Regions from separate parts of the Sporosarcina sp. FSL K6-5500 genome, predicted to be linked through region 1. Evidence: riboswitches for the same ligand, from Rfam matches in the RefSeq annotation. Region 1 holds a riboswitch; the other holds the start of a gene.
The links. Region 1 has a riboswitch for FMN ahead of ribD (bifunctional diaminohydroxyphosphoribosylaminopyrimidine deaminase/5-amino-6-(5-phosphoribosylamino)uracil reductase RibD). Riboswitches for the same ligand answer to the same signal wherever they lie in the genome.

Region 1 (16,288 bases):
AGTGACGGCTGTCTATACTTCTCCACCACTGGTCCCCCAGCACAAATACTGTGCCTTCTGGTACTAAAATGGCTTCCATGCTTTCTTCAAAATCTTCTTCAGTCATAGAGGAATTTTGAGAATCGACTGTTTCAAAATACTTTTCCTTATTCATTCCTCTTACGGTTGGAAATGAATAAAAAGACTCTAGTTTCATTTCATCAATATATAGCTGACCCTCTCTAATTTCAATTCTCTCTCCTGGTAAGCCCACAACTCTTGATATATAATTCCCTGCTAGATTTAAATTTGGATTTCCATTTGAATACTTCGGTGTTGCAAAATAAATAACGTCCCCGCGTTGAAAGCCAGAGACTCTTGGCTCTACTACAATTCTTTTTCCAGTACCTATTGTTTCATAATCGTGATTTCCTTTGTCCATATTATCTATTCCGTATTCTACAGTGATCATATTTGACTCTACTTCGACCATCGGAATTTCAGGGACGGATTGATCATCAATGATTGTTTTCTGACTTTCAACTTCAGATGTATACTCTTTAATCGTCATCATTAAAAATAGTCCAACAGCAAAGATGGCAAAGCTAGAAAAAATTAGTGGGAGCATGTTAAATTTCTTTTTTCCACTTTTAGCAATGACTTTCTCCAAGCTAATCATTCGATCAGTTTCTAATCTATCAACATCCTTCAACTCGTTAAACTCACCATCAAATTCATCGAAGTCATTCATCCGTTCTCCCCCTCCATTCTGTACATTTCTTTTTTCAGCGCAGCAAATGCCCGCACCATTGTTGATTTCACCTTTGTCTCAGTCCACCCTAAGATATATGCTGTTTCTTTGATCGAGCTTTCGTTGATTTTCCGTAAAATAAGGACGTCACGATAGGTTGGCTTCAAACTAGCTAGCGCATTGGACAACCTTACAGTCATATCCTTTTTCAGTAATTCATCTTCCAGCGAAAGATTGCTTGTATCCACATTCAGATCTTTATCAAGACTGAAAAATCGAATGATCCTTTTCCGCCTGAAATGATCATACGTAGCATTTCTAGCTATCTTCAATAGCCATGTCAACATACTAGCTTGTTTATTAAACGAATGAATATTTTTGAACGCTCTATAAAAAGTTTCTTGGGTCAGATCTTCCGCCAACTCCTTCTGACGGACTTGTAAAAAGATATATCGATAAATGCGATCACTATATTCTACATAAAGCTGTTCTAGACTTTTCTCCACTGCCCCTCACCCTTACTAGACGAACTACTTTCAAAAAGGAGTCGGAAATATGAAATAATGTGCCTGCTTTACTTACAAGTGGTTATAGGTTGACTCATCCCAACAGTTTTGACGATTGCTATGACAGTTCAAGCTTACACTGACAGTTTTAATGGTTGCCATGACAGTTCGCGTACTTACCATTACAGTTTCATCGATTGCCATGACAGTCCAAGCTTACACTGACAGTTTTAATTGGTTGCCATTACAGTTTCATCGATTGCCATGACAGTTCAGGCTTTCACTGACAGTTTTAATGATTGCCATGACAGTTCGTGTACTTGCCATTACAGCTTCATCAATTGCTATGACAGTTCGTGTACTTGCCATGACAGTTTCATCAATTGCCATAAGCTATGGCAAAATGCTTGTAGAATTAAATATCAAAAAAGACATGCACCAGTTAGATGCACGTCTTTTCCTATGTATCGCGGGTTATCTACCAAAGCATCGGTTTTTGAACCATGAGCCAGAGCATGATTAGCATAAGGCCGATATAGAGCCATGAAGTACCATTTAAACGATCAAGTATCTTATTTTTATCAGCATCTGGATTCTTAAATCTTCGTAGCACAACCGTAAATCCTCTTGCTAGGAAAACTCCAGATAATAGCAAAACAGCAAGCGTCATGATTACCCATGACGTATACCATGGCCAAGGTCCAAATACCAATAGAAGGACACCCGTGTAGACGAGAACATGTCCTGCATGCATGACCAAGCGAATGATGACATTGATAATAGACAAGTAGACTTGCTCAATGTCCGTTTCAACGCCACGCACTCGCTTAATAATCGGCATCAATAGAAATAATGGACCTATGGCAAGGACAGCACTGATAACATGCAAAAAGACAATCGCGCCATAGATTCCTGAATTCATTCAGAACATCATTTCTCTACTGGGCTATATTCATGCACCCAAACACTCATCGCCGGTAACCATGGCATTTTATCATGCATCGCGAGAATAGATTGTTTGTATTCTTCCATCGTTGTGTAACCTTCTTGTTGTGCATGTTCGTCCGTCATTTCGCCGAGCGTCTGTGAATAAATTGTATCTACTTTAAACTCTTTACCGTCGAGTACCATAATTTCACCAAGATCTGCATAAACACCATTACGGCGAGTAGCTGTCTTTTCGCCATTCAGCACTTTTTTAACATCTTTGGGTATCGTAACTAGCTTTTCAATCGTACACGTTTTTTTAGGTAGTACTACATTTGATTGTTCACTCATGTAAATCGCCTCATTTCATAAAATAACATCTCCTCTATCATAACTATTGTTAACAATTTTAGCGAGGTTCTCGATCTGAGACAAAAAAGATAACCAAGCGTATCGGCTATCTTTTCGTATATTTTAGTTATGAAATTAAGTTCAAAAACTGTCGGGTTCGTTCTTCTTTTGGATTTGTAAATAGTTCGCTCGGTTTATTTCGCTCAACTACTTTTCCATTATCTATAAAAATAACTTCGTCGGCTGCGTCTTGTGCAAAACGCATTTCGTGTGTAACGACAACCATGGTCATTCCTTCATTGGCAAGATCTTTCATGACCTGCAGCACTTCACCGACTAATTCAGGATCTAGCGCAGATGTAGGCTCATCAAACAGCATTACTTTTGGTTCCAATGCCAACGCCCTTGCAATCCCTACCCGCTGCTGCTGCCCCCCTGATAGTTGAAAAGGATAGAAGTCGAACTTATCACCTAATCCAACCTTATTTAACAAGTTCTCAGCTTTTTTCCGTGCTACATCTTTAGCTTCTTTTTTTACGATGACTGGCCCTTCCATCACATTTTCAAGAGCAGTCTTATGAGGAAACAAATTATAATTCTGAAACACCATACCTGTTTCACTTCTAAAATAGTCAATTTCTTTTTTTGCTACACGTTTAGAAAAGTCTGCTTCGTGGCCATCAAGGGTTATAGTCCCGGCTGTCGGGACTTCCAGTATATTCAAACATCTAAGCAGTGTCGTTTTACCAGAGCCTGATGGACCTATGACAACTACGACTTCCCCTTTATTCACTTCCAAATCAATTCCCTTTAACACTTCAAGGTCCCCGAACTTTTTATACAAGCCTTTTATTGAAATCATAGTTTGCACCTTCTAACAGTTGTTTTTTCAACTTATCACTTAGCCACATATCGATCCAGCCGATGTTCAATTCTGTCTTGAATTAAGGAAAGGATAAAACAAATGAGCCAGTAGATAATCGCTGCTTCAGTATAAAGTAATAAAAACTCATAGTTTGCAGAAGCGATTTCTTGAGCCCTTCTAAACATTTCTGTCACTAAAATAAGCGATGCCAGCGATGTATCTTTCACAAGACTAATAAATGTATTCGATAAAGGCGGGATAGATACTCTCGTTGCTTGCGGTAGAATGATTCGCCTAAGCGTTTGAGTATAGTTCATGCCAATCGTATGTGCTGCCTCCCACTGTCCCTTCGGTATCGATTGTATTGCTGCGCGAATTACTTCTGAAGCATACGCCCCTACATTCAATGAAAATCCGAAGACGGCGGCTGGAAATGGATCTATAACTATTCCGACCGTTGGCAATCCGAAAAACAAAATAAATAGTTGTACGAGTAAAGGCGTTCCACGAATTGCAGATACATAAATTCTTGCGATAATTTGTAGCGGCTTGCTTGTTGATATTCTTCCTAACGCAGTTAATACTGCAAGAATAATTCCAAAGAAAAAAGAAAGAAACGTTAAAGGAAGCGTATAGTAAAGAGCTCCCTCCAGCAATGGCCAAAGGGATGTTAGGGCAATATCTAGAAGTCTTTGTACTTTCTCTGGGTTAGCTAAAATATTAGTTAAGGACATCTTCACCAAACCATTTCTCGGATATTTTTAAGTATGTTCCGTCTTCAATCATTGCATTTAGTGCTTTATTTACTTCGTTAACAAGTGTTTCATTACCTTTTCTAAACATTAAACCACTTTGTGAAACGTCATCTGCTGTCGCCACAATTTGGACAGGTGCATCTGGTTTATGCTTCATAAAGTCTAAGTAAGATAAATTATCATTTATCGTTACATCTACACGTTTGGAATTGATGAGCTCAATAGCTTGGTTAAATCCTTCAACACCCACAATTTCAGCCTCGTAAGATCTTGCAGTGTCTGCATAGTTACTCGTTAATGACTGCGCAGACTTTAACCCTTTAATATCTTCAAAGCTTGTCACATCTTTATTACTAGTATTTGTAATGAGGACTGCAGATGATGAAATGTACGGTTCCGAAAAGTCATATTTCTCAATACGGTCCTCACGAATCCCTACTTGGTTTGCAATCATATCGAACCGTTTAGAGTCAAGCCCTGCGAAAATCGCATCCCATTGCGTTTCTAGAAATACAGGCTCTACCCCGAGTCGTTTCGCTATTTCTCTTGCGATTTCAACGTCAAAACCTGTAAGTTCCCCTTTCTCATCATGGAATGTAAATGGTGGATATGTTCCTTCTGTCCCGATTGTTAACTTGCCTTCATCCTGTATTTTCACAAGTAAATCTTCCGTTTTCTTTCCTGAATCACTGTTTCCTTTAGACTCTTCACTACCACTTGTATTTCCTTTATTAGCGTTTCCGCATGCAGCAAGTAATATGATTGCTGTAAATAGTAGAATTACGCGTAAACTAAATTTCTTCATACCCATTCTCCTTAATTCATATTAACTTACTTGGTTATTAGCATCATACAACATTGTATGCACTTCGTCAAAAAATAGTTTCCTCAAAAAACCTTTCCTTTATTCTTTATACCTCGGAATCCCTAAAACTAACCACATTATTCACTCTACTACTACATTTCCTTAACTAACATGTACGCGGGTGTTGAAATATTAAAAAAGGCACAGTTTCCGGATAACCGAAAACTGTGCCTTCTATTTATCAACGATTATATCTGTTTCAACAAATTCGCCATCTCAATCGCTGCATTCCCTGCATCCCATCCTTTATTGCCGGCTTTCGTTCCCGCACGTTCAATTGCCTGTTCAATCGTGTCTGTTGTCAAGACACCGAAAATAACCGGGATGCCTTCCTGCAGATTGATGGCCGCGACCCCTTTAGCCACTTCATTACATACATAGTCGAAATGCGGTGTTGCTCCGCGGATAACTGTACCAAGTGTGATAACTGCATCGTACTTACCGGAAGCCGCCATCTTCTTCGCTATTAGCGGAATTTCATAGGCACCTGGCACCCAAGCAACCGCGATATCACTGTCGGCTACTCCGTGACGAAGCAATGCATCTTCCGCTCCGCTTAGTAATTTTCCTGTAATGAATTCATTGAACCTTGCTACCACGATTCCAACTTTAAGCCCTGTTCCAACTAAATGTCCTTCATAAATTGTTCTCATCATTATTCCCCCTCAATTATGCAATAAGTGTCCCATTTTATTTTTCTTTGTTTCCATATAAATTTTGTTCTCCACTTTAACAGGCATTTCGATTTGAATGCGCTCTGTTACTTCTAATCCGTGTCCCGCTATTCCAGCAATTTTACGCGGGTTGTTCGTCAGAAGATGAATCGACGTTAAACCGAGATCCCGCAGTATTTGTGCACCGATGCCGTAATCTCGAAGGTCATCCGGAAATCCTAATTTCTCATTGGCTTCAACAGTGTCGTATCCTTCTTCCTGTAGCTTGTAGGCCTTCATTTTATTGACGAGACCTATTCCACGACCTTCCTGACGCATATAGAGTAAGACGCCTCTTCCTGCTTTTTCAATCTGCGCAAGTGCAGCTTGAAGTTGCGGACCACAATCACATCGACATGAGCCAAAGACATCGCCTGTCAAACATTCCGAATGAACGCGGACGAGTACATTTTCAGCGTCTTCGATATCGCCTTTTATCAAAGCAATATGTTCATGCCCTGTTTCTTTTTCAACGTAAGCTACTGCTTTGAAATCTCCAAAATCTGTTGGCAGATTAATATCTACAATACGCTCTACAAGTTTTTCATTGAGGCGGCGATAAGCAATTAGTTCCTGAATTGTTAAGATAACAAGATCAAATCGTTCAGCTATCTCTTTCAACTGTGGACCTCTCGCCATTGTCCCATCGACGTTCATAATTTCACATATGACGCCGACCGGTTCTGCTCCCGCGAGCTTCGCGAGGTCTACAGCAGCTTCTGTATGACCAGAGCGCTTTAGGACGCCGCCAGACTTCGCTATTAGCGGAAACATATGTCCTGGTCTTCTAAAGTCTGTTGGACCTGCTTCAGTCCCAAGCATCCTTAAAACTGTTTCCGACCGTTCAAATGCTGAGATTCCAGTATGGCAATCCGCATGATCAATGCTAATCGTGAATGCAGTTCCGTGCACATCACTATTATTTTCTGTCATAAGTCCGAGTTCAAGCTGTCGCGATTTCTCTTCGTCTATCGGCACGCAAATCAATCCACGGCCTTCCGTCGCCATAAAGTTAATCATTTCGGGTGTAGCGAATTCACCAAGTGCAACAAAGTCACCTTCATTCTCTCGGTCTTCGTCGTCTACGACAATAATTGCTTTTCCTTTTTTTAGTTCTTCAATTGCTTTTTCTACGGTAGAGTACATCTGCTTTGCCCCCTTAACTGAGGAATCCACTGGCGATAAGGGTATCCATTGTTAAACCGCCAGTTGGATTCTCTTTGTCTGTAGTTATTAGCCGTTCTATATATTTCGCGAGCATATCGCATTCTACGTTCACTCGATCCCCAGCCCGTTTTCGGCCGATGATTGAGTCACCTTGCGTGACTGGAATTAATGAGATGATAAAACTAATACTCGTCACACCAAATACAGTAAGTGATGTTCCATCCACAGTTACTGAACCTTTTGGGATAAAATACTTCAATAATTTAGTTGCGATACTGATTTCCATATAGATTGCATTTTCTTTTTGTCTAACCGAAACAATTTCGCCAGTGCCATCGACATGTCCACTGACTATATGTCCGCCGAAACGACCATTCGCCGCCATCGCACGTTCTAAGTTAACTGGACTTCCCGTACGCAATGCTTGAAGCGTTGTCGCTTTAACAGTTTCAGGCATGACATCAGCTGTAAAATGATTGCTCGAGAAATCTGATACCGTCAAACAGACACCATTCACCGCCAGACTATCGCCTTTTTTAACATCGCTAAGCACTTTGCTACAACGGATTGATAGTTGCAAAGAATTCGCCGCTGGCCTAACCGCTGAAACTGTTCCTACTTCTTCAATAATTCCAGTAAACAACTGCTGTCAATCCTCCTTCAGAAACCTGGCGCCATGCTGAAATCGTCCCCTATTTGTCGCACATCTAAAAAACGCAAGGATTCGCCTTCTGCAATCAGGTTCCAAGTATCATTCATGAACAATGAAGAACCGTTGTCGATTAATTTCGGAGCCATATACAAATACAGTACATCTGTGAGACCTTTATTGATTAAACTGAAATGAACTTTGCTACCGTCTTCAACGAACATTGTCATGATTTCTTTATCAGCAAAACGTTTTAAAACTTCATTCAAAAAAGATACGTTTTCTGAAATCCTTTTAATTGAAACTAAAGGATGTTCAAAAAAAGTAGTTTCAGAATGTGTTGAATCGAGAGTAAAAATAACTGTTTCTATAGCGCCGTCTGTAACAACATTCGCTGATTTGGCGTCCTGAGATGCCGGTCTAAATTAATTCGAATTGGATTCTTTCCACCATGGGGCAAACGGGTGGTGAGGAAAGGGTTATCGTGAAGTACGGTTTGTACGTCTACCAAAATAGCATCATGGGTATGGCGGAGGTGATGGACATCGGTTCGTGATGCAGCCGAAGTAATCCATTTGCTGTCCCCGTTCTGCGTTGAAAGTCTACCGTTAAGAGTTGCGGTGGCTTTCAAGGTAACGTATGGTTTCCCGTATCTGATGAAATGAAAAAATGCTTGGTTTAACTGCTCTGCCTCTTCCTGTAAAATGCCGGTAATGACTTCAATCCCAGCAACTTTAAGAAGCCCGATTCCCGCTCCATTGACGGAGGGATTCGGATCGATAGACGCAACAAAAACACGTTGAATTCCAGATGAAATAATGAGATCTGTACACGGAGGTGTTTTCCCAGTATGGGCACACGGTTCCAGTGTCACGTATAGATCCGCACCAATAGAATTCGCACCTGCCATTGCCAGCGCATGCACTTCAGCATGAGGTGTCCCAGCTTTCAAGTGCGCACCCGTCCCTAAAATCCGGCCGTCTTTCACACAAACAGCACCAACAAGTGGATTCGGCGAGGTTTGTCCTTGTGCACTACGCGCCAGTTCAAGAGCAAGTCTCATATAATGTTGAGGGTCCATTGGCATTCCCCCTTTCGTTTTTTGAAAGGGCAGAGCCTGCAAGCACAGCACGCATATCCAAACAACTTCTCCCATCCAGACTATAACTGTCGGTGCCGGAATTTCACCAGCTCCACCGCCTTCCAAGCAAGGAAGGACGGGTCACGGACTGACGAGCTATGCTCGATCACCGCCGGTAAGGAATTTCACCTTGCCCCGAAGAGTTTGTTTATACGTGCCGACTTAAAGTTATCATACTGCTGCCATAAAATCAAAAAAGACTCAGTCTGTTTGAACAGAACTGAGTCTTCTATGTATGATGAAATAAGAATACCATTGCATTTTCAACATATAATAAACCCGGAAAACCACTGCGAATTGCAACGTTCTTTCGGGTTTATTATCCTAGTGCTCGCGCTTTAATAACACTGACATTCTATTATTTATTTCTTCAAGTCTTCAATTGAATTGATGTCCATATACTTCGGTACCACTAAACCAATCTTAACGCCTTCCATATTGACGCCAAGTTCTTCGAATTTACCTTCGAATTTATCAGCGTATGTTTTAGCTGTAATTGGCAACCAAGCTGCAAGTGATGCATCTGCACTACCGTCAGCTACCGCAGTCCATAGCGGGCCTAATTCAACTTGTGTCAATGTAACCTTAAAGCCCATTTCTTCCAGAACAAGTTTCATGACGTTATGGCTTGCGATTTCGCTGTCCCATGCTGCATAAGCCAGTTTAATTTTATCGCCGTCCACCTTCTCCACACCATTTGTCCATTCTGCCACTAACTCTTCGTTTGCATCGATCCAGTTTCGTGCCGCTATTTCTTCTTTTTCACCTTCTTGTATCGCTACCATAACTTCTCCCATATCTTCCTCAGTCCATTTGAACTGTGATAGGATTTTATGTGCTTCTGGTAAATCTTCTTGCAGACCAAGTCTCCCGATTGTACGGATTTGTTCTTCTCCACCATACACACCTTTTGGATCTTCAAGGTATTTCAAATCGAATTTCATGAATTTCCAATGTGGTGTCCAGCCCGTTATGATGATTGGCTGTTCTTTGTCATATGCTTTTTTTAGTGAAGCTGTCATAGCTGCGCCTGAACCTGTTGTCAACTTCCAATCTGTAAGTTCATATTCTACCAGCGCTTTTTCAGTAGCCTCCATAATTCCTGCACCTGGATCGATACCCGTAATCTTATAGTCTACTGATTCGCCAACTGTTTTCGTGGAGTTTCCGTCTGCTTCATTCTTGTCACTGCCACATGCAGCAAGTCCAACTGCAAGTAGAGCAACTGCCCCAAGTCCCAATACTTTTTTTGATAATTTCATCGTCTAATTCCCCCTTATTTTTTCTTTCCTGCGCGTTTCGTGATGCAATAAATGATTGCTACGATCCGGTACCAATTGTGTAACAGCCATTGAAGCAATAACTACCATGAATAGGAAAGCACAATACTTCCATTTCACTTACCTTTTTGCCGTTCAATTTGTGTAGATACTGTTCATTCTGCATTCTCAGTTCGAAGCTTATATCATAAGAATCACACTCAATAAAACCCGGAAAACCGCTGCATATTACAGCGTTCTTCCGGGTTCATTGTCCTAGTTATTACGCTAGCTAATGCAAGTCTTATACTATTAGAAAAACGATTTACGTTTAAATAGAAGTAGAATTCTGTTGTTTATTTCTTCAAGTCTTCAATCGAATCGATGTCCATATATTGTGGTACAACAAGACCTACTTTGACACCTTCCATATTGATGCCAAGCTCTTCGAATTTACCTTCGAATTTATCAGCATATGTTTTATGTGTTAATGGCATCCAAGCTGCAAGCGATGCATCTGCACTACCGTCAGCAACTGCAGTCCATAATGGACCTGCTTCAACTTGTGTTAATGTCACTTTATAACCCATATCTTCTAAAACAAGTTTCATGACGTTATGACTAGCGATTTCACTGTCCCATGCAACGTAAGCAAGTTTGATCTTGTCGCCGTCCACTTTTTCAACGCCTTCAGTCCATACAGCCACTTTTTCTTCATTTGCTTCAACCCATTTTTGTGCTGCCGCGTCTTCTTTTTCACCTTCTTGAATAGCTACCATTATTTCTCCCATATCCTCTTCAGTCCAGTTGAACTTCGATAAGATTTGGTGCGCTTCTGGCAGATCTTCTGCTAATCCGATTCTTCCGATTGTACGGATCTGCTCTTCCCCACCGTACACACCTTTTGGATCTTCAAGATATTTCAAATCGTATTTCGCAAATTTCCAATGTGGTGTCCAACCTGTAACGATAATCGGTTGCTCTTTGTCATAGGCTTTTTTCAGTGAAGCTGTCATTGCCGCACTTGAACCTGTTGTAAGATCCCAATCTGTAAGGTCATATTCTGTAAGCACTTTTTCAGTAGCTTCCATGATACCTGCACCTGGATCGATACCTGTAATCTTATAGTCTACTGATTCACCAACTGTTTTCGTGGAGTCTCCGTCTGCTTCATTCTTGTCACTGCCACATGCAGCAAGTCCGACTGCAAGCAGTGCAACCGCTCCAAGTCCTAATACTTTTTTTGTTAATTTCATAGTTTAGTTCCCCCTTGTTTTTTCTTTCCTGCGTGTTGCGTGATGCGATCTAAAATGATTGCTACGATAACGATGGACAATCCGGTTTCAAAACCGACACCCGTTTTCAGTTGTGTAACAGCTCGGTAAACTTCTTCACCAAGCCCTGGCGCACCAACCATCGATGCAATAACGACCATCGATAGGGAAAGCATAATACTTTGATTGACACCCGCCATAATTGTCGGTTTTGCAAGCGGAATTTGTACTTTGCTCAATCTCTGCCAAGTTGTAGAACCAAATGCTTCTGTCGCTTCGATTAAATCTTTCGGAACTTGTTCAATTCCAAGCATTGTCAAACGAATTGTTGGCGGCATTGAGAAGATAACAGATGCCACAACACCTGGGACGACCCCAATGTTAAAGAAGAATATAGCTGGCAATAAATAAACGAATGCCGGCATGGTTTGCATCAAATCCAATAAGGGATTGATGATTTTTCTTGCTGTCGCTTGTTGTGATCCCCAAATACCGACTGGAATTCCGATTATCAGCGCGAAGAATACAGAGGTGAGTACGAGCGCTAGCATTTGCAGCATCGGGTACCAATAGCCCAAGTAATCGATGAACAGCAAGCCGAACAATGTGAATATGGCAATGCGGCGAGTAGATACAAACCACGCAAGCAAGGCAAATAACACGGCAAGTAAAATAGATGGCACGATATCGAGCAATTCCACTGATCCTTCAACTATTCCTTTGAGAAAATCTGAAATTCCGTCAAACACTGTACCGAAAGTTAGTACGAGCCAATCGACTCCATTGTCAATCCACTCCGCAAATGGCAAACGAGGTAAATATTTATCCATTTATCTTCGCCTCCGTATCCGTTTGTTCATCGGAATCGAAAGTTCCGTTATTATTGATAAACTGATTATCACCTGATAATGCACCAATCAATGCACCACGAATAATAATTCCCTGAAGCTTGTTATTTTCATCAACGACAGCAACTGGGATAACAGCTGTCGATACGATATCGAACAGATCGATTAGCACGGTATCCAGAAGGATCATCGGAAGGTCGGTAATCATTATTTCTTCAAGTGTCTTCCCTGTTTCAATAGCCGAACTCGCATCTTGGGCCGTGACCGCACCTAAAAGACGTTTTGCTTTATCGACAACGTAAATTGAAGATATCCCAAGTTGTTTCATCATTCGAAGAGCTACTCTCGCTCCACGGTCGATTTGAACCGTCTCTGCTTTTTTCATAATATGTCCCGCTGTCAATACTTTAGATAGATCCACATCTTCAACAAAGCGTTCTACATATTCATTTGACGGACTCATCAATATCTCTTCGGGCGTACCCACTTGAACAATTTCCCCGTCTTTCATCAATGCAATGCGGTCGCCTATACGTAGTGCCTCATCTAAGTCATGCGTAATAAAAATAATTGTTTTCCCCATATCATTATGAAGTTGCAATAATTCGTCTTGCATATCTTTGCGGATTAACGGATCAAGCGCACTGAATGCTTCGTCCATCAGCAAAATATCTGGTCCATTAGCTAGCGCTCTCGCTAAACCAACACGCTGTTGCATGCCGCCGCTCAACTGGCTAGGGAATTGATCTTCATATCCTGCAAGTCCGACTAGTCCTAAGGATTCTTTAGCTTTGACTTGACGTTCCGCCTTCGCTACTCCTTGGATTTCTAAGCCATACTCCGCGTTTTCAAGAATCGTCTTGTGGGGAAAGAGTGCGAAGTTTTGAAATACCATTCCAATTTTCTTACGCCTTACATTACGAAGTTGTTCTTTATTCATCCCGACGATGTCCTCACCGTCTAGCAGGATATTGCCCATTGTTGGGTCAATCAGCCTGTTCAGCAATCTAACAAGCGTTGATTTTCCGCTACCTGACAATCCCATAATGACAAATATTTCACCTTCGTACACATCGAATGATGCATTTTTCACCCCGACTGTTGCGCCGGTGGCTTTCAAAATCTCACCTTTTGTTTTTCCTTCATTTAGAAGCTGGGAAGCCCGCTTCGCATTTTTACCGAAAATCTTCGTGGTGTTTATCACTTCGATTTTCTTACTGGCAATCTGATCACTCATACATACACTCCTTATATTTTCAAAACTGACGAATGTCTTCTAGTATAGCTGTCTTTTTTTTGCATTACAACCGTTTTCTCAATTTAAATGGTTTGTACAGAAAAAACTGTACAAACTTTTATTGCTACGAATTGCTTTTTAAGATAGGATATAATACGCTATAAGAAATGAGCTGGATCGGTTAATAAATGCCGGTTATAGTGGAGGGAAGACGTTGTATGAACGGTAATGAAAAACTTGAAAAAGCTCGTGAGCGGATTATTGAATCCATCGCACAAAATATACATCTTTATGGTCTTACACCTTCTGCTGGAAGACAGTATGGCACGATGTTTTTTCATAATGAGCCGTTAACATTGGATGACATGACAGAAGAACTCGGGATGAGCAAAACGAGCATGAGCACATCTGTCAGAGCACTATCCGATTTGAAGTTAGTGGAACGCGCTTGGAAAAGAGGGGTCCGAAAAGACCTTTATCAAGTGAAGGATGATTGGTATCAAAGCTTTATTGACCTATTTTCAATAAAGTGGAGAAGATCTGTTTCCTTTCATTCAGCCGCAATAAGAAGATCTTTGGCTGAACTGGAAGGACTAGTGAACGATCCCGCGATAGATGATGAATTGAGAGAAGAAGTAACTATAGATATTGAAAAATTACTATACCTACGTGATTATTACGAGTGGCTCGATCGCCTTGTTGATGCTTTTGAAGATCATGATATTTTTAATCTCGTGCCAATTAAAAAGCCTGAACAGGATACGCCAAATAAGTGAACATAAGAAAAGCGGAAGGCGCCTTGGTAGACATGAAAAAGACGGCCAGTAAATAACTTGATCACACTATGGGCGCGCTACGTGTATGATTTATTTTAGATTGCTTTGGATTGAATGACTTCTATAAGATTACCGGGATATCTGAATATGTAGGGATGCGACTTTGTCGCATCCCTACATATTTTTTCGGTAATCGTATGGTGGTCCTTCATCCGTCGCGCTCCAAATACATTAGTACACGAAGTGCTAAAGCTTTTTGGGACAAAAGAATAGACGATTGTCTACCTGGATAAAAGCCGCCAAAGATGTAATTTTGGCGGCTGATAATTTCTATATGGTTTTTTCTTATTTATTTTAAAGAAGTGTCACTTTCTATAAGACATCACATGGATAGATGCATAATCTCTGCTAAAAGTAAGCGAGGAACAAATTGTACAGGGTACTAGAGTGCTCGAAATGGTCCAGTCAAAATGGATTTTCCAAGCCTTACTCACCAGTGTTTTATACAAATAAATGGTTAATCAACAGACGTGTCTTCTTAACTGTCTATCACATTTTTTTAATACGATTGTATCCTTTTTCCCCATATGGCTGTAACTCTTCTACCCACTTATCCAACTGCTTCTCAAGGATTTTACTTTTACTAATCCCCTGCCAATCCTTTTCATCAATCGTTTCAAGTATTTCAATTTCAAAATTGTCTTTTCCATGTTCATCCCAATCGGTTTGTAGTTCTTTATTTTTATGCCCGCCGGTAGTTAACATGAATTTTAATCCGTTCAATGTTTTGAAATTCGGTGTCGAATTTACAAATAGCTTCCCGTTCTTTACATTCTTGATTTGAAATATTCCATAACTCGGTTTATCTTCTTTCGCTTTCAATTTCATTTCTTTTTTAAAATCCATTTCATCGACATCTCCTTTTTCTAGACTTTGCACAAGGCGATATGCACTTCCTTCAGCATTACGCGTTAACACATCACGGTCGACCATCTCCCGCCGTAACAGCATATAATCTTCGAAGATCGTCACCAAAATCGCATTGACTTCACCTTCTGAATACACTTTATTCGGTTTGAAGAGCAACGCAATTTCTGCTAACAGGCGATTTTTTTCTTGCTCTTTCATACTTAGTGTTTTCAAACGCCCATCCTCCTCAGAGAAATAGCGCGCTAATTCTGTTGAAGGTTCAAATGATTTCTCATTCGGCTTATCGATATTCGGTTCATCTGTTACGATTTCTTGTTGCCGTTTCACTAAATTCATGAGAGCCAGCAGGTTTTTTGCTTGTTTTTCTTTTTTGCGTAATGAAAAACGATGATTACGAATCGTCGACATGCTTCCGATTTTCAGTTCCTGTTGAATTTCTTTATCTGTCTTTCCTGCGTAAATCAAAGAAAGCAATTTCGACTGTTGGTCGGACAGCCCCGTCTGTTCCTTACCACCTGAGAGTAATCGTTCAAAAACACTACCATGCGTCCTTTCAATATGATGTTCCATATAACGCCAATCTGTGAAAAGTACATCTCCTACAGGATAAATGATTCCTTTTTCAACTTCTTCACCACATAATAAGCAGCGATAATAGCGATTCTCTTCGATGTATCCCTTTTCCATAACTTCTACCGAGTAATCTAGTGACATATCCACTTAAACATAAACACCTTTCACTTTACATTAGTTTTATATAAACAAATATACATTTTATCTACGTTTAATACAATCTTATTTTTCCATATAAATAAAACCGCACTCCATAGAGCACGGTTTTTGAACATCTTAGCATTCTATTTTATTACAGTTGTATCTAACTCAATTTCTACATTTCCTTTGATAGCACGACTAATCATACAGGACGTTTCAGCTTTTTCCGCAAGCTTGTGTGCCAGTGCTTCATCCTTTTCAGTTGCCTCCTTTTTCAATACGATTTCTGGTTTATGAATAATCTTTTTATATGTAATAACACCGTTCGTTACATCGACAACACCAACTGACTCCATCGTCAAGGCGACTTTCTCCAATTTACTTCGCTCCATCATAGCCGCAAGTGTAATAATATAACATGTCGCCGCTGCACCTAGCAGCATTTCATCCGGATTTGTACCAATTCCCGGCCCGTCCATTTCGGTTGGAATTGAAATCTCCGTCTTTAAATTTCCCGCATCGATTGTTCCTATATCATTCCGTAAACCTGGCCAGTCAGCTTTTAAATGGAAGTGATGTTG
Region 2 (16,288 bases), 1.4 Mb from region 1:
ATGTATCCTTGATGGATAGTGAAATTCGTTCTGAATCACGGTCGATTGAAAGGATCTTCACATTCACTTTGTCGCCCTCTTTTAGAACGTCTGAAACTTTCTCGATATGATCATGAGAAAGTTGAGATATATGAACAAGTCCATCAATGCCACCGATATCAATAAAAGCACCGAATGTTGCAAGACGTTGAACAGTCCCCTCCAGTACTTCACCTTCTTTGAGATTATCCAAAACTTCACCTTTTTGTGATGCTTTTTCTTCTTGGATAACTGCACGATGAGAAAGAATTAAACGATTTTTTTCCTTATCCATTTCAACAATTTTAAATGTCATCATACGACCTTTATACTCTTCAAAAGTCTCGACGAAATAATCTTCAACAAGTGATGCCGGAATGAAACCACGTACACCAAGGTCAACAACTAGTCCGCCTTTAACAACGTCTTTTACTTCTGTTTCGATTGTTTCTTTATTATTGAATTTCTCTTCAAGAGAACCCCATGCATCTTCTGCATCGACTTTACGTTTTGAAAGGACATAATTATCTTCTTCCACTTTCGTGATAATCAGTTCAATTTCATCGCCTTCTGCAACTGCATCCTCAGCTTTTTCAATGTGAAGGCTCGATAGTTCGCTGATTGGAATAACACCATCAAAAGGTGCTCCCGCAATTTCAACTGTCACAGACTTTTCTTCGATTTTAGTCACTTTCCCAGTAACACGGTCACCTTCATTGTAGATGTTCGCTGCTTCTAAGTTCATGTCTTCAGTCATTATGTAGTCCTCCTTCATAAAGAATCCTACTTCTATATTATTCGAATCTATTCAAAATAACAAAAAATTACCCTTATCTTATTTATTTTGTTCGATAAGTTTTTGAATTTCACTCATGATGATCTCTGTCATGTCTTCAGCTGAAGTCCGACTTTCACGATAAGTTGTCAGATCTAGCGGTTTACCATAGACAACTTTCAATCTTCTAAACACTTTGTAAGGCCCTATAATTGCACAAGGCATAACGACCGCATCGCCACCCTTCAGCGCGAAGAATCCTGCGCCTGCAAGCCCTTTACCAAGTTCCCCTGTCTTACTTCTCGTTCCTTCTGGAAACATCCCGACAACTTTTCCCGATTTAAGGATTTTCAATGTATTCCGGAATGCTTCCCTGTCACTCATACCCCGTTTCACAGGATATGCATTCACTTGCGGAAGAATACTTTTTAGCAATGGCATTTTGAATAACTCTTCTTTTGCCATGAAGTGAACAGGCCTAGGACAAGTACTACCGACAACCGGAGGATCGACATTATCGATGTGATTCGTGCAAAGCAGAACACCCCCTTCTTTCGGGAAGTTCTCCGCACCAATTACTTTAATGCGATATAACGGATAAAATATTGCACTGCAGAGCATTTTACCAAGTGGATATAAGTTCATAAGTTCATCCTCTTTTCTGCAAGTTCACTGATTTTTTCCGCCACATCTGTAATTGACATCGAAGTCGTATCGATAAGAACAGCATCTTCCGCTTGTCTGAGTGGAGACACTTCTCTTTCACTATCCGCGCGATCACGTTCAGCAATTTCAGCTTTCAATTGTTCAAGAGACGTTGTGAAGCCACGTTTTTCGTTTTCAATATGACGTCTCATCGCTCTCTCCTCAACAGAGGCTGTCATGAAAATCTTTAGTTCCGCATCCGGCAGGACAGCCGTCCCGATATCGCGCCCGTCCATTACAACACCCGCACCTATAGCTAGAATCCGCTGTTTATCAACCATCAGCTGACGGACACCCATATGAGTAGCGACAGAGGATACAGAAGCCGTCACTAATTGTGAACGGATGTCTTCTGTTACGTCTTTACCATCTACAATGACCGCTTGGCCGTTTATTGATGGCCTAAGAACTATCTCCGTCTCTTCCAATAACTTTTCAAGTTCTTGTCCATCCCTAGTATTTATGTTGTGAACTAACGCTTTATGCGTTAGTGCGCGGTACATAGCACCTGTGTCGATATACGTATAGCCCAATTTTTCAGCTGTGATTTTAGCAATTGTACTTTTTCCAGCCGCAGCCGGACCATCAATCGCGATTTTTATCTCTAATGCCATTTCATCTACCCCCGTAGTCAATTAGACAATATTGTATCACAAGAAAAGCGTAAGCGCCTGGGTAGACCCGAAAAGCGCTGGAGGGCCTTAAGATAAAGGCGCTTTTTGCCTTTAACTTAAGGACTGAAGCGACTCGAGGGTCTAGGCGCCTAGAGTCTAGACACCAAGAAGAGCGTAAGAGCCTTGGTTAACTGGCTGGAGTTTGGACAATTAAAAAGGGAAAAGTCTCATTCACACAGACTTCCCCCCAACTAAATTCTATTTTTCATTTCTCATTTGCAACTGCCGTTCAAAACAGAATCGGATAACGTATTGACGCTCAACTTGATTGATTGTCTCAAATTGTAATGAGGCAATTAGTCTGCCATCTTTCTCAAAAACCCTTATAACCCGTGCATCAGCTTTGACATATTTAATTTCACGGTTCATGAAAGGTAGCACGATGGTCAGCGATAACAGCTCGTCTTCTTTGAAAGTGTCGGGGTTAAGGAGAGTTAGCGCGACTCCGCCTGCGCTAAGGTCTGCCGCCACAAACTGGCTGAAGCGTCCATCTTTCTCAACAGCAATATCAATTGCTGATTCTACCCGTACAAATTCACGTCGTTGAATCTTGATAAGCTGTTCATCACCAGGATAGGATAATTTAATCATTGGAATTCCCTTATTAAGGCGGCCGCTCACTTCAGTCCGGAAAGCATAAGACATTTTCATACTATCTATGAATGTAACGTGCAACTGCGTGCCATCCATAAAAAATGCTGTCCGTCCCGTCTCAATATGGCTTGGGTAGTCAATCATTACGAAACCGTCTCCTATATCAACCACTTTACTTTTGAACTTTTCGCTATCTTTTGTAAAGTCTTTATCGATAACAATAATCGTCCCAATCGAAAGTAGCATATTAAAGCACCCGCCATCCCTATGTCATATGGTCTAGCTTCAGGCGCTATCGGCGCGTGTCGCTATTCATAGATACTATTATGTCATGACGGGATGGAAATTCCAATGACTATTTACACTTCATTTTACTGTAATTTCTCGGTTTTGATCACTTCAGAGGTCTCCGTATCGACGATTACTGCATATGTGCCTATTTGCCCATTCTCATTTATCGTAACTGTCAAATAGTGCGTTAGCCTTTGTTCTAACCGATCATTTTCAACATATGCATATTCTTCTTTGACAATTTCGACGCACGAATGGAAAAATGTCTTCCAATTCTTCTTCGTGATCGGCTGTCGTTCAGTCTTCTCTTTCCGAATATACTCGGAAGCATCCAGACCAACGATGCCCGCATTATCTTTTGCAATCTTTAAATGGATTACATCTGAAAATACTTTCGCTCCATATTCCGGTTCTACTCTGACAAATACCATATGCCAAGCCGTATTATTTTCCCTTGCTTCCTCGTAAACAAGGTCCTTATAACCTGCATCTTTTAAAAACGTCTCTGCTTTCTTTTTAAGTTCGTCAAACGGCTGAATCTCCTTGCCAAATGGCCTTTCTGTAAGGAATGAAAGGACATGCCCCCCTTTTTCCGTGATATCAATATAACCGACTGACTCAGCTTCGGCAAAACGAATGTGATAAAACGGATAAGGTGAGCCTGGTTGACTCATTTCTACACCGATAGTCTCATTAGATAGGTGTGGAAAAAGTTTTTTGAACTCAGCTATGGCCTCTTCACGAGTCACTTCAGGATCCGCAATATTTTTCAAATCTTTTTTCTTCATAGAATCCGACTCACTTGCTGTCAGTGGGAAATCACTCTCCGTATACTGTTTAACACTAGTACCCATAGCGGTCCAATCATGGCCTGAATCAGCAACGTCCAATCTCTTTTTCCAACCGTCTATCGATAAATTCCCACTTACCATGCCCGCAGTTGCCACTTGCCACTCATCCGCCATTGAGCGAAGGTTCTTAGAAGCCAGCTCCATAACCCGGTGATATTCGACGTTATCGGCTACACGAGTTGCTTCCTTGGCATAATTACCAAGACGTCCAAGATAATTCAACCACGATGTTGAAAAGCTTGGATCCATCGGTAATGAAGAAACAGAGTTTTTAATATCGGATGACAGACGCCAAATGTCATCTCGCGCTTTTGAGGATCCATCCGCCTCATTAAATAATAAAGTCTTTTTCACCGCATTATCCAATTCTTCCAGTTTCTCCGATGCATCTGTCATTTTACTGGCGTATTGTCCACTTAGTGCGATAGATAATTGTTCATTTTCAGCTGCTTTACCGTAAGAAAAGATTGAAAGTGCTGCTATTGAGTACACTAATACAAAAATCATTTTTTTCATATTTCGGCAAAATATCGCCGGAAACTTTCGTTGTTTCCGGAAAATTCCGCCTCCCCTCCTTTATCACTAGTTTTCAATACTTTTCCGTATTGATTAATTGGCAAATATATGCAAACCAATTTTTTTAATTTGAGGTCGTGACCAAATCCACTTGCTCGTCGCTGTAATTGGATTGAAGTAGTAAATTGCATTTTCGGAAGGATCCCATCCATTAATAGCATCGAGAACGGCTTCTTTTGCCCGTTCGTTCGGTGTTAGCCAAATTTGCCCGTCAGCGACCGCTGTGAAAGCAAGCGGTTGAAAGATGACACCGCCAACTGTATCTGGAAAATCTGGATGTTCAACCCGGTTCAATATGACTGCAGCTACTGCAACTTGCCCTTCGTACGGTTCTCCTCTTGCCTCACCATAGACAGCATTCGCCATCAGCTTAAGATCCTGATCCGAATATTTTGCTGGCAATTGGATATTTTCCGTTTTACCCGCTCCTTGACCTACCTGAGATGCAAGCGGTTTACTTCCGTAATACGTGAACTTATTCCCTTTATTCAAATTATCTTTTACGAACTTCTCATCATACTGTGATGCATCCACCAATTTTTTCCGAGTCTTCAATCCTGCAATTCCGTCTACCGGAAGTCCATACTTCTCTTGGAAATTGCGCAATGCCCAATAGGTTCCATAGCCAAATGTTCCATCAATCGTCCCAGTGTAATAACCAATATACTGAAGTCTCGACTGCAGCTCGATTACATCATCTCCAAATGCGCCGCGTGCGACATTTTGGGAACTGAATGCTTTTATTTGGACAGGTGAGGTTGCATAAGCACATCCAAGGAGCAAGATGATTGTTATCATACGGATGACCAGTTTTTTCACTTTCATTCCTCCTTTTTCTATAGTTTGTCCAAGATCAGCAATATTATTAACAAATAAAAAATGATCCAGCAAAAGCTGAATCATTTTGTGTTTGTTCGTGCTTTGCGTCTGAATTGCTGCATTGCGAACGTATGTGCATATTTAACTCTAGTTAAGCCAAACCACCAAAGAAACAGCATGAAAGGTATAATCAGATAGAGCCAGAGATTATCTACAGCGAGGATGCCATTATAGATGAAGTGAAGACTATATGGGGCAAGGAATGCTAGAAACAAATACATATTGATGTTTGATTCTACTGCAAATTTTGCTCGGCCAAAATAATAGCCCATTACTACACCGAATAGTGCATGACTGGAAACCGGCAATAAAGCCCGAAGAAATGCGGTGTCCGCTCCAAATGTAAGTAGATAAATAATATTTTCAACCGTCGCAAAACCTAATGACACGCTGGCACCATATAAGATCCCATCGTATGCATCTTCAAATTCAACATGCCTATAAATGGCAAGCAACAGGATGAGCCATTTAAAGAACTCCTCAAGTCCACTTGTAAAAATAACATTCCGAATGAAAAAGTGGGAGAAGATGTTTTCCTCTTCAAATACGTGTTGGATAAACATTATCGGAAAAGTCATGATAGCGCCGTATATGAATGTATGAAATAATGTAAGTGATGGTTCTTTCGCAATCTGTTTTCTCAAATAAAAATAGCTAAAGAGCGCCAATCCCGGCGCAATCGCTACAGTGAACAATATGAACATCGGCCGGCCCCCATTTTGCTTTATTATACCATGATTTCCCTTAAACAGGAGGAACTACTATGAAGAAAAACATTCTGCTTGTTCATACAGGCGGTACGATCTCAATGGAACTGGATACCAAAACCGGCGGAGTAATGTTAAGTGCTGCAAATCCTCTCGCATTAGAAATAGACAACATCCAGCAATTCGCCAACATAACAGAAGTGGAAGCTTTTAATTTACCTTCTCCACATATTACACCAGCACGAATGCTTGAACTCGAAGAGCTGATCTCCCGTCTGACGGAGAATAATTCCTTTGATGGTATTGTCATTACACATGGCACAGACACGCTTGAAGAGACAGCGTATTTCCTTGAACTCTCAACAAATTTCAATATCCCAATTGTATTGACGGGTGCAATGCGTTCTTCCAATGAAATTGGATCGGACGGCGTCTATAACCTGATGTCAGCTGTCAGAGTTGCCGCAGCAGACGACGCAAACGATAAAGGGGTACTCGTCGTACTTAATGATGAAATCCACACAGCGACGAATGTGACGAAAACACATAGCAGTAGTGTCTCTACTTTTCAAAGTCCGCAATATGGACCCATCGGCATTGTAACGAAGTCAGCCATTCATTTCCACCATGCACCATTATCAAGAACCTATCTCCCTGTCGTGTCCATCAACAAAAAAGTAGCCATGTTTAAAATCTATGCCGGAATGGAATCCGACTTGCTTGTTTCGATATCTTCTCTTGGCTATGACGGTGTCGTACTTGAAGGACTAGGACAAGGGAACGTCCCACCTGATGTGGTCGGCGGAATCAGACGTCTACTTTCTGAAGGTCTTCCAGTCATCCTAGTTTCCCGATGCTTCAATGGGATTGCACAGGATATTTATGCGTATGAAGGCGGAGGTAAGATGCTGAAAGATATGGGTGTACGCTTCGAACACGGGCTAAGTGGCCAAAAAGCACGCTTAAAACTATTACTCGAACTTTGTACGAAGTAAAATTGTTGTAGATGTAAATGTCAAAAAGCTGCCCTTCAACCTGTTTTCCTAGATTGAAGGGTAGCTTTTATTTTACACTATTTTGTTTTGCATCAATCGTACGCGCAATTATTTCACCATGAAACTTACCATTTTCGATGAAAATCTCATTGGCATTGTTCCCCGCAGCAATAACACCTGCAATAAAGAGCCCTTCGACATTCGTTTCCATTGTTTCTTCGTCAAAAGAAGGGCGACCGCTTTCTTCTTCAATCGAAATACCAACCTTTTTTAGGAAAGTGTGATCGGGATGATAGCCAATCATTGCGAAGACATAATCATTTTCAATGTCAAACAATTCCCCTTCGATATCAATCGTGACGGAAGCATCCGTGATTTTGACAACATCCGCATTAAAATGCATGGCAATTTCACCACTACGAACAAGGCTATCGAAACCAGGTAAAATCCAGGGCTTAACACTTGGTGAATAATCGGAACCGCGGTAAACAACTGAAACCAGTGCCCCAGCACGTTCCAATTCGAGAGCAGCATCGATGGAAGAGTTCTTTCCTCCAATTACAACCACTTTTTTTCTGAAGTAAGGATGTGCCTCTTCAAAATAGTGGAAGACATTCGGGAGGTCCTCCCCTTCAATACCGAGTTGATTTGGATTGTCGTAGTAGCCAGTCGCGATTACCACATTAGTTGCTAAATACTCGTCTTTATCCGTCAAAATATGGAATCCCGTACTTATTTTCGCAACATCCTCTACCTTTTCAAAACTATTGATAGGAATTTCTTTCAGTTCCGCAACTTTCCTGTAATAAACAAGTGCGTCATTCCGCTTCGGTCTATCTATAGCCGTGATAAATGGAATATCCCCTATAGACAACTTCATACTTGAACTGAAAAACGTCTGATGCGTCGGATAATGATAAATCGAATTGACTATATTGCCCTTTTCGATAACAAGAACATCCAGTCCCTGTTTTTGCAGTTCTATTGCTGCTGACAGGCCACATGGACCTCCCCCTACCACTATTACATCTTTTTGTATCATTTTATTTAATACACTCCTTTAGTACACTTCTCCATAATTTATGACGATGACGTGACATTCAGGCGCCGCACCAAGCCTCAGTGGCAACGTAGACGTGCCGTATCCATTACTGATTAGCTTCGCTCTACCCTTCTTCAATCGGAACGATCCTTTTTCCTGTAGACCGTATTTCCCGATTCGAATTTGTCCGCCATGTGTGTGCCCCGCAAGCATCAATCGAGGCTCATATAACTGCTCCACTTTCCTAAAAAGCGAAGGCGTATGCGTGACCAAAATAACATTGTCATACTGACTGACAACACGGAGGGTCGAGTCAATATCGACATTTCGACTTGACGGATCGTCCGTTCCAGCTATACCCCAACGCGGATGTCCAGGAATAACACTACTTTCGTTGTCAAGGATTTTCCCGCCATAACGAGTAATAATCTCTCGCATTTCTTCTTCTCCAACTTCACGGTCATTATTACCCCAAACATAAAATAACGGTCCCAATTGCGCTAACTTACGGATATTTTCAGCTATCCGTACTAGTGGTACTCCTCTTTCAGCTAGATCACCGCCAATGATAACAATATCGATATCATGGGCAGATTGAACTTTCGCTAGCAATTTATCATCGATTTTACGCCGATGGATATCTGAAATGAAAAATACCGACATTTTTTTGTCAGCCTGACTATCAGACGCAACATTCATATTATGGTAAATAACATTCCTTCTTCTAGCACTCATAAACATATATATTAAAAATCCAATCATCAGCGAAACAGATGACCATATCATTTTATTAACCGTAATCATGCCCACCCTTCATAAGATAAGCGCAAAGTGCCATGTAGATGCGACAGGCTTAGGGCGGACCGGCGAAGCGGCATTCTTTTGCCGATTAGCCGGGCTCACTTATGACCCGAACGTCTGGCGCTTGGAGCTTGACACAGTTCCGTGTCAAAAAACCCAGATTTCCCTATTATCATAAGAAAAAGGCAAAGAATCTATACTTCGCCTTTTTCATACTGCTATTCCTCAAGGAATGACAAGTCTCTGTCCAACCCCAATTTCATTCGATGTTAAGCCGTTTGCGCTTTTGATTTTTTCGACGCCTCCACCGTTACCATAATATTTCAAAGAAATACGATAAAGGTTTTCATTACTACCAACCGTATGCGTTTTTGCTACTGGTTTAGACTCCGGTTTTACTTCCGGTTTCTTCTCCGGCTTCGTTTCTACTTTTACTTCTGGTTTCTTTTCTGGTGTTGGATTGACATTCACTACTGGTTTAGATACTGGCTTCTCCTCAACTTTTGCTTCAGCTTCAGTTTTCACAGCACTCTTTTCGTCCTCATTACTAGTTGCTTTTTTTTCATCGTCTTTATCAGCATCAGCAGTTTTTTCAACTGGCTTTTCACTGTTCATTTCAAAGAGCGTGCCGGTTTCCCCACCTTTTGCTGACGTACGATCACCCGGAGTATAAAAATCGGAAATAATATACACTAAAATGAGTACCGGAATAAGTGTGAATAACCCAAGAATAACATTAATCATCGTATGGCTGGATTTCTTTTTAGGTTTACGACCTTTCCTATGCAATTCGCTACGCGATGGAAGCTTGCTAACCTCATGACCATCGTCTAGACCGATTTCCTTCCTGTGCTCTTCAAAGTCAGTCTTATAATCATCATTTTTCATCGCTACATTCTCCTATCACATCGTGCTATTCTTTCATTATGACGAATTTTGTCGTAAAAATCAAATACACCTTGCTGTATTTGCACCAACAGGATATTGGTTACTCAGAGGGGCGATTGAACTGCAACTTTCCTTGTTCCACGAGTCATCAGGCATAGTTCTTCAGAATGAAGTTAAATGGACAACAGGTTTCTTATCCAAGAAGCCCCGTCAACCTTTCCTCCCAATCCACCATTCGTTTATCCAACACGATTGTTTTTTGTACATCAAGCTTTAGACCATCCGCTGTTCCACAAACCGAACAGCAAAACTTCGGTTTCATTCCACATGCCTCGCCGAAAAAACCTAAAATCTCTTCCCGAATACATCTTTCAGAATGAACTAATCGAAGCATCGTCTGTAGTTGCGCTTCTTTTTCACGTATCAATTCAGACATACGAATAATGACATCTTCAATCGGCATCCGTTCGATGTAGTAGTCTATGACACGTTTTCCTGTTTCGCTAATCCGTGCCAGTTCAGCTGCTTCAGCAGGCGGATAGTTCTCTACGAGAAGACTTTTATAGTGCTTGATTTCCCATTCTTGAGGGAGATCGTCTTGGATAATGAAACGCGTTCTTCCTTCGTCATCGGACGAAAAAAGTAACGTCGCTGCCGCTAAATCACCATCACGTCCCGCACGCCCCACTTCCTGAATGTAACTTGCGATAGCTTGAGGTACATGTTCATGGATCACTTGACGGATATCGTCTTTATGTATACCCATTCCAAACGCATTTGTAGCACATATCCAGCTAATTTCACCAGTGATAAATTGTTCCTGAATGAACGCTCGATCTTCTTGCTCTTTGCCGGCGTGATAAGATGCCACAGAAACACCCTCCAGCTGAAGAAGCTGAGATAGTTCATCAGCCCGCTTTCGCGATGCCACATAAATGATTCCAGGACCCGCCGTCGTTACTATACGATTCTTAATCCACTCCGTTTTCATCATCCCATTATCAACTTTGACAATTGAATAAGAAATATTAGGGCGGTCCAACGAATGTTGATGAATTGCAGGCATTTGAAGTTGCAGATACCTGCAAATATCAGCCTTTACTTTATCATCGGCCGTTGCGGTAAGAGCCAAAATACCTGGTCGGTTTAATCCTTCAAAAAATTCTCCTAGCCGCAAATATTCTGGTCTAAAATCAAATCCCCATTGAGAAATACAATGAGCCTCATCAACAACAATTAACGACAAATGAATGTTACGAAAATGAGCAGTCACATTTTTTTGCAACAACATTTCAGGTGATATGAAAATGAACTTATAGCGGCCTAATTCCCCCATTATCCTGGTTTTCTCCGAATAAGAAAGAAATGAGTTTAACGCAACAACCCTTTTTTCACCGTTCCTTTTCATGATTGCTACCTGGTCTTCCATCAACGCAACGAGTGGTGAAACGATTAAGACAGTACCTTCAAGTACATAGGCAGGTAATTGGTAGCAAAGTGACTTCCCTATACCTGTAGGTAAAATTGCAATCGTGTCCTTGCCCGCAATCACATCTCGAATGACATCTTCTTGTCCTGCCCTGAATTGATCAAAACCGAATCTCTCTTTTAATAATTTGTGAATAGCCATTAGTTGCCCCCTCCCGTCCGCGCACCTAAGATGAGACGAAGTTGAAAATAGGAAAGCGTTTCGAATTCAGATTTCAGCAAGCGAAGTCTACGGGTTCCAATTTCCTTCACTTTTCCAGCTACTGCTTCTGCATCTTCCTCAGAAACAAACTGTGTTAGCGGAAATTCTGTATCATTAATAGACATTTCTACAAAATGATCTTCAATTGTACTCTGTTTCAAGTTGCGCGCCATCGCAATTTCTTCAAGAGAAAAGCCACGATCAAAAAGTTGCTTCGTTTTTACAGAGGAATCCGTCAAATATGTCGAAACCTTGACGCTTTCAGCTATTTTTCGCAAAAAAGGCAAATCAGGAGACAGAATAATGACAGCAAGCATCATATGTAGACCTTCTATAAATAGTAGACGGATATCGAATGGATTTAGTTTCAAATTATCTGCTAACTGATCCCATGTCCAGCCTGTCAGTCCGAAACCACTTAAGCGATGAGTGATAATTGTTTTTTGTCTTTCATCCATTTCACTTCGAGTAATACATAGCCGAATTTCTTCGCTGACGCCTTTAGCAAATACTGGATCACTGATTCGCTGATTATGTAGTAGCATTTTAACAAAAGTTTGAATATCACGGTCTTTTTGAGCGGGCATAAACGATTTTTCCTTTGCTTTGAAATTCGAAACCGTCTGCACAACAAGCGATAACCTTCCGAAAAAAATCATTTCCCTTCCTCTATAATCCCAGCCGTTAAATCGGTAGGACGGTAATTTGCCAACTTCCACGCGACCTTGCTCCGTCAGTTTGACGAAAGAATCATCCATTGTTGAGATGAAACCCCTATCACTTAACTGTTTAGCCGCCTCATCGAATCGTTCAGCTGTCAGTTTTGGTACAATACCAAAGAATTCCTTCAAACCATAATATTCAACATCTTGCAGTGTTTGTCCCGATCTTTTGCCGCGTAATAGGTGAAGTCCCGCATAGATTGTTCGTTCACCGTCTATTCTGCCTATGATGGTTAATAGTATTGAAGATAGTTTCATTTTGAATTCCTCCGATTAACAAATGTTTTTTGTTGAAAACTCTTGTCAACATCATTAGAATGAAAGGTGAAGTAAATTGTTTGTACGGAGAAAAGAGGAGAGAAAGACTATGCCTAAATATACAATCGTTGATCAGGATACATGTATAGCGTGTGGTGCGTGTGGAGCTGCTGCCCCGGATATATACGATTATGATGATGAAGGAATTGCTTATGTTATCCTCGATGATAACATGGGAACAGCTGAAGTTCCAGAAGAACTGATGGAAGACCTAGAAGACGCTTTCGATGGCTGCCCAACCGATTCTATCAAAACCGCCGACGCACCATTTGATGGCGATGCACTTAAATACGAAGATTAACTAGGCAAGCGCTGTCGATAACAGAAGTCGCTTTAAAACTACGACAACTTGTCGTGCTGGCTTCCAGACAGACGTTACTCTACAATAGTGTTAAAGACTCGTGAGTGGCTCTACCAATTGGCTGAGAGACCACTGTCACGAAGCTAGATAAATCGAACGTGGAAAGGTCGTCCTGGAAAATCCCGGGACGACCTTTTTTTATATTATGAAGTTAATTGGGTACGCTGTTTTGCAATCCATTTTTTCATACTCTTGAAAAGCAGCATGGAAATAATCATTAGCATAATTCCCTTGATCAAGTTAAATGGTAGAACTCCTAAAACAATAAAAGTAGCTAACTCATTCCCTGCCATGGCTGGGAAATTCATGAAATACGTATACATTGGTAAAAACAGTAGGTAATTCAAGACACTCATGCCAATAGCCATCGAGACAGTTCCAGCAATGAGGCCTCCAGCTAGACCAATAGATGTTTTAAATTTATTAAAGATAAAATAAATCGGCATTATGAAAAGCACGCCTGTTGCAAAGTTTGCAATTTCACCAACAGGAACACCTGTCGGGCTACCTGACATGAACCAGTGCATTATATTTTTAAGCAGTTCGACCGCAATACCTGCTACAGGTCCCATCGTCATTATTGCCAAAACCGCTGGAATCTCACTGAAATCAATTTTCAGGAATCCAGGTAGTGCAGGTAATGGGAAGTTAAACTGCATCAAAACAGTTGCAATACTCCCTAACATCGCGATGAGAATCATCTTTCGCAACTTTTTGTTATTCATTTGTTCCTCTCTCCTTTTGCGATTCACTTCAAAAGAGGAAAGGCCGTTCCACCTTGTTTATGTCGACAAAAAATCCCAAAAGCAAATAAGCTCGAGGGATTTGAAAGGTATACTCAAATAGAGAGTAGAAAAGAGACTGTTTCTTTCTCTTTTAACCCACATTTAAATAAGCACCTCTTTTTGTAGACAACACAAAAAGATGGCCGCACCTTCACCTTCTCCCATCCAGACTATACTGTCGGCTCCGGAATTACACCGGTATCAGCTGTTAAGCTCGCGGGCTTGGAAAGTGACTTTCCTTTACCGCCGGTCGGGAATTACACCCTGCCCCGAAGATGAATCAATATTTTGTTACAACCTTATTGTATACAAAAAAAAGACCTTTGTAAACAAGGCTGTTTACAAAGGTCTTTCTATTTACTTCAATATAAGTGGAAGTGGATTAGATCCAACCGGTACCGGTAAAGGCTGGCTGAAGTTAAAACCGTTCCATTCTTCTTGAACGACATTTTCGAATTGAAGCTGTTCACCAAAATCAGCTGCTGTCAGGAGCATGCCCTCAACCATTTGCATCGCTTTTTCCGGCTCCATCGCGTCCAAATCCAGTGGTTGTGTGAATTTGATGGTCGTCAATTTGTCATCTGCCTTTACTTCAAAATTTAAAGTACTTGGAATGACTGGCTTGAAAACATCATTCGGCTTCACTTTCATTTGCTGTAATGCCTCGTTCAACGATGGCTGCGGTTGGGAAAAGTTCGATGTAAGAAACTGCTGTCCATCTTGTTGTTCAAACATATAGTAATTCAAATGATTACGACCACTTTTCAAAATCAACGGTGTGCTCGGTTGACCTACTTCAGAGAACATGGTCGCAGTTCCATCCTCGTTCTCAAATCGGACCTCCTGATAACCGTAAAACGTATCTTGTAAAGAGTCGAGATAGACTTCCATCGATCCCGAACCTATGTCATAACCATGACCTTGCGGTAGCTGGTGGATAATTACATGATCCTCTGCGGCGATGTTGCCTTTATAAGGATGATACTCTTGAAAACCTAGTGCACTTTCATCGAGACGATCCGCATACTTTTTGTACAAATCATAACTCGATGGCTCCAAGAAACCAATATCCTCATTGATTTGACTGTTCGGAATGATAAATGTAACGGCAATGCTTAAAGCTTGATCACCTGCAAGACCTAAATGGAATAGTGTACTATCGGTAACGTCTTCGGAGTAGACAGCAAAATGGTGTGTCCTCCCTGTTTCAGATGCCATCTTAGTAGAAAATCCATCCATTGTGCCCATTTCCGCTTCTTCATCCGTAATCGATTCATTTTCCAAACTCGCACCTCTTGCAGAAGGTTCGGCGTCCTCACTCTGCATCATTTTATTGTCGGTACTTTGGTCCTTCATTGATAATTCATTTTCACCAAACATAGAAGGAACCAACAGGCCGATAACAAGCAAAGCAGCAACAGCGACAAGTGCTGGCATCCATTTCTTTGATTTTTTACGGTGAGGCGTGTTCAGCCGTTCATCTTGCTTCAGCCGTGCCAGTATTTCCGACATTTGACGATTATCTGATATGTCAGGCACATCACCGAGGAGTTTTTCAATCTTGTTGTCGTTCCAATCTTTGTGGGTCATCTAGTTTCCCCCCTTCTGTCGGAAGAGCATTCAATTTCTTTTGTAATGCTTTGATCGCCCTATGTTGTGTTGTCTTCACTTTGCCTTCTGTCCAGCTAAGAATTTCGGCTGTTTCAGCTATGGAAAGATCTTGGAAATAGCGCATGATGATAACCATTTTCTGATCACCAGTACATGTATTAAGTGCTTGCAGCAGCTCTTGCATCTCTTCACTGAGTGCTACGATTTCTTCCGGCAGGATACCTGTCGATACGAGTTCGCTCTTTTCCCAGTCGAATTTATCGAACAGATGCTTTTTACGAACTGTATTTTTCCTGAAATGGTCGATTGCTACATTTTTAGCAATTGAAAAGAGCCATGTCTTCTCGGAACTTTTCCCCTCAAAACCGGCGTAAGCACGCAGTACCCTCACATAGACTTCATGCATGAGGTCCTCAGCATGGTCACGGTCTCTCGTCAAATAGATAAGAAACTTGAACACATCCTGATGGTACTGTTCGTAAAGCCGATGGAAAACGGAGTCGTCCATGAAATTCCCCCGTTCTATCAATTAGTCGTATTTCAAGCTATTAAGTTACATCTTTTTTAAAGGCAATATACAACTGAAAATTGTTCCTTCAGTGTCACCTTTTGTTGCAGCGATTTTGCCACCATGAGAGTCGATAATACTTTTGGCGATGGCGAGACCAAGACCTGTTCCGCCTTTTCCTCTAGTTCTCGCTTTATCTGCTTTGTAAAATCGTTCGAAGATATACGGTAAATCCTCTTGCGGAATTCCAACACCTGTATCTGTCACTGTTATTTCAATCATATCAACTTGTTTTTGTATTCCAAGTCTAACACTTCCCCCATCAGGTGTATGGCGGATTGCATTGTCTATTAAATTCGTCAATACTTGCTCCATACGGTCTTCATCTACATTTGAAATGAGTACTGTATCTTCCAAGAATTCGAAAGTCAAATCGACATTTGCTTCACGCGCAACTTGCATGAATTTATTGACTATCCGGTCGAGAAAAGGAATCA

Region 2: another riboswitch for FMN. It lies ahead of MKX62_RS21760 (ECF transporter S component); the one in region 1 lies ahead of ribD (bifunctional diaminohydroxyphosphoribosylaminopyrimidine deaminase/5-amino-6-(5-phosphoribosylamino)uracil reductase RibD).

Annotation. Positions count from the first base shown of each region.
Region 1 covers NZ_JBBOTP010000001.1:3,041,869-3,058,156, reverse strand. The annotation lists gene lepB (signal peptidase I) at 1-730, opposite strand, end outside; gene MKX62_RS14710 (RNA polymerase sigma factor) at 727-1,236, opposite strand; gene MKX62_RS14705 (hypothetical protein) at 1,715-2,158, opposite strand; gene MKX62_RS14700 (ASCH domain-containing protein) at 2,167-2,514, opposite strand; gene MKX62_RS14695 (amino acid ABC transporter ATP-binding protein) at 2,642-3,376, opposite strand; gene MKX62_RS14690 (amino acid ABC transporter permease) at 3,412-4,113, opposite strand; gene MKX62_RS14685 (amino acid ABC transporter substrate-binding protein) at 4,100-4,939, opposite strand; gene ribH (6,7-dimethyl-8-ribityllumazine synthase) at 5,188-5,652, opposite strand; gene MKX62_RS14675 (bifunctional 3,4-dihydroxy-2-butanone-4-phosphate synthase/GTP cyclohydrolase II) at 5,665-6,858, opposite strand; gene ribE (riboflavin synthase) at 6,872-7,522, opposite strand; partial or broken gene ribD (bifunctional diaminohydroxyphosphoribosylaminopyrimidine deaminase/5-amino-6-(5-phosphoribosylamino)uracil reductase RibD) at 7,540-8,591, opposite strand; FMN riboswitch at 8,669-8,816, opposite strand; gene MKX62_RS14660 (glycine betaine ABC transporter substrate-binding protein) at 9,032-9,931, opposite strand; gene MKX62_RS14655 (glycine betaine ABC transporter substrate-binding protein) at 10,285-11,184, opposite strand; gene MKX62_RS14650 (ABC transporter permease) at 11,181-12,032, opposite strand; gene MKX62_RS14645 (quaternary amine ABC transporter ATP-binding protein) at 12,025-13,287, opposite strand; gene MKX62_RS14640 (GbsR/MarR family transcriptional regulator) at 13,506-14,063, shown strand; gene MKX62_RS14635 (DUF2087 domain-containing protein) at 14,613-15,707, opposite strand; gene MKX62_RS14630 (OsmC family protein) at 15,851-16,288, opposite strand, start outside.
Region 2 covers NZ_JBBOTP010000001.1:4,486,916-4,503,203, forward strand. The annotation lists gene rpsA (30S ribosomal protein S1) at 1-775, opposite strand, end outside; gene MKX62_RS21695 (lysophospholipid acyltransferase family protein) at 854-1,438, opposite strand; gene cmk ((d)CMP kinase) at 1,435-2,112, opposite strand; gene MKX62_RS21705 (flagellar brake protein) at 2,371-3,012, opposite strand; gene MKX62_RS21710 (PepSY1/2 domain-containing protein) at 3,138-4,424, opposite strand; gene sleB (spore cortex-lytic enzyme) at 4,518-5,282, opposite strand; gene prsW (glutamic-type intramembrane protease PrsW) at 5,384-6,067, opposite strand; gene MKX62_RS21725 (asparaginase) at 6,127-7,065, shown strand; gene MKX62_RS21730 (YpdA family putative bacillithiol disulfide reductase) at 7,133-8,107, opposite strand; gene MKX62_RS21735 (metallophosphoesterase) at 8,126-8,911, opposite strand; gene MKX62_RS21740 (LysM peptidoglycan-binding domain-containing protein) at 9,134-9,796, opposite strand; gene MKX62_RS21745 (RecQ family ATP-dependent DNA helicase) at 9,990-11,426, opposite strand; gene MKX62_RS21750 (helix-turn-helix domain-containing protein) at 11,426-12,466, opposite strand; gene MKX62_RS21755 (ferredoxin) at 12,576-12,827, shown strand; gene MKX62_RS21760 (ECF transporter S component) at 13,031-13,612, opposite strand; FMN riboswitch at 13,822-13,953, opposite strand; gene MKX62_RS21765 (hypothetical protein) at 14,030-15,262, opposite strand; gene sigX (RNA polymerase sigma factor SigX) at 15,228-15,791, opposite strand; gene MKX62_RS21775 (ATP-binding protein) at 15,837-16,288, opposite strand, start outside.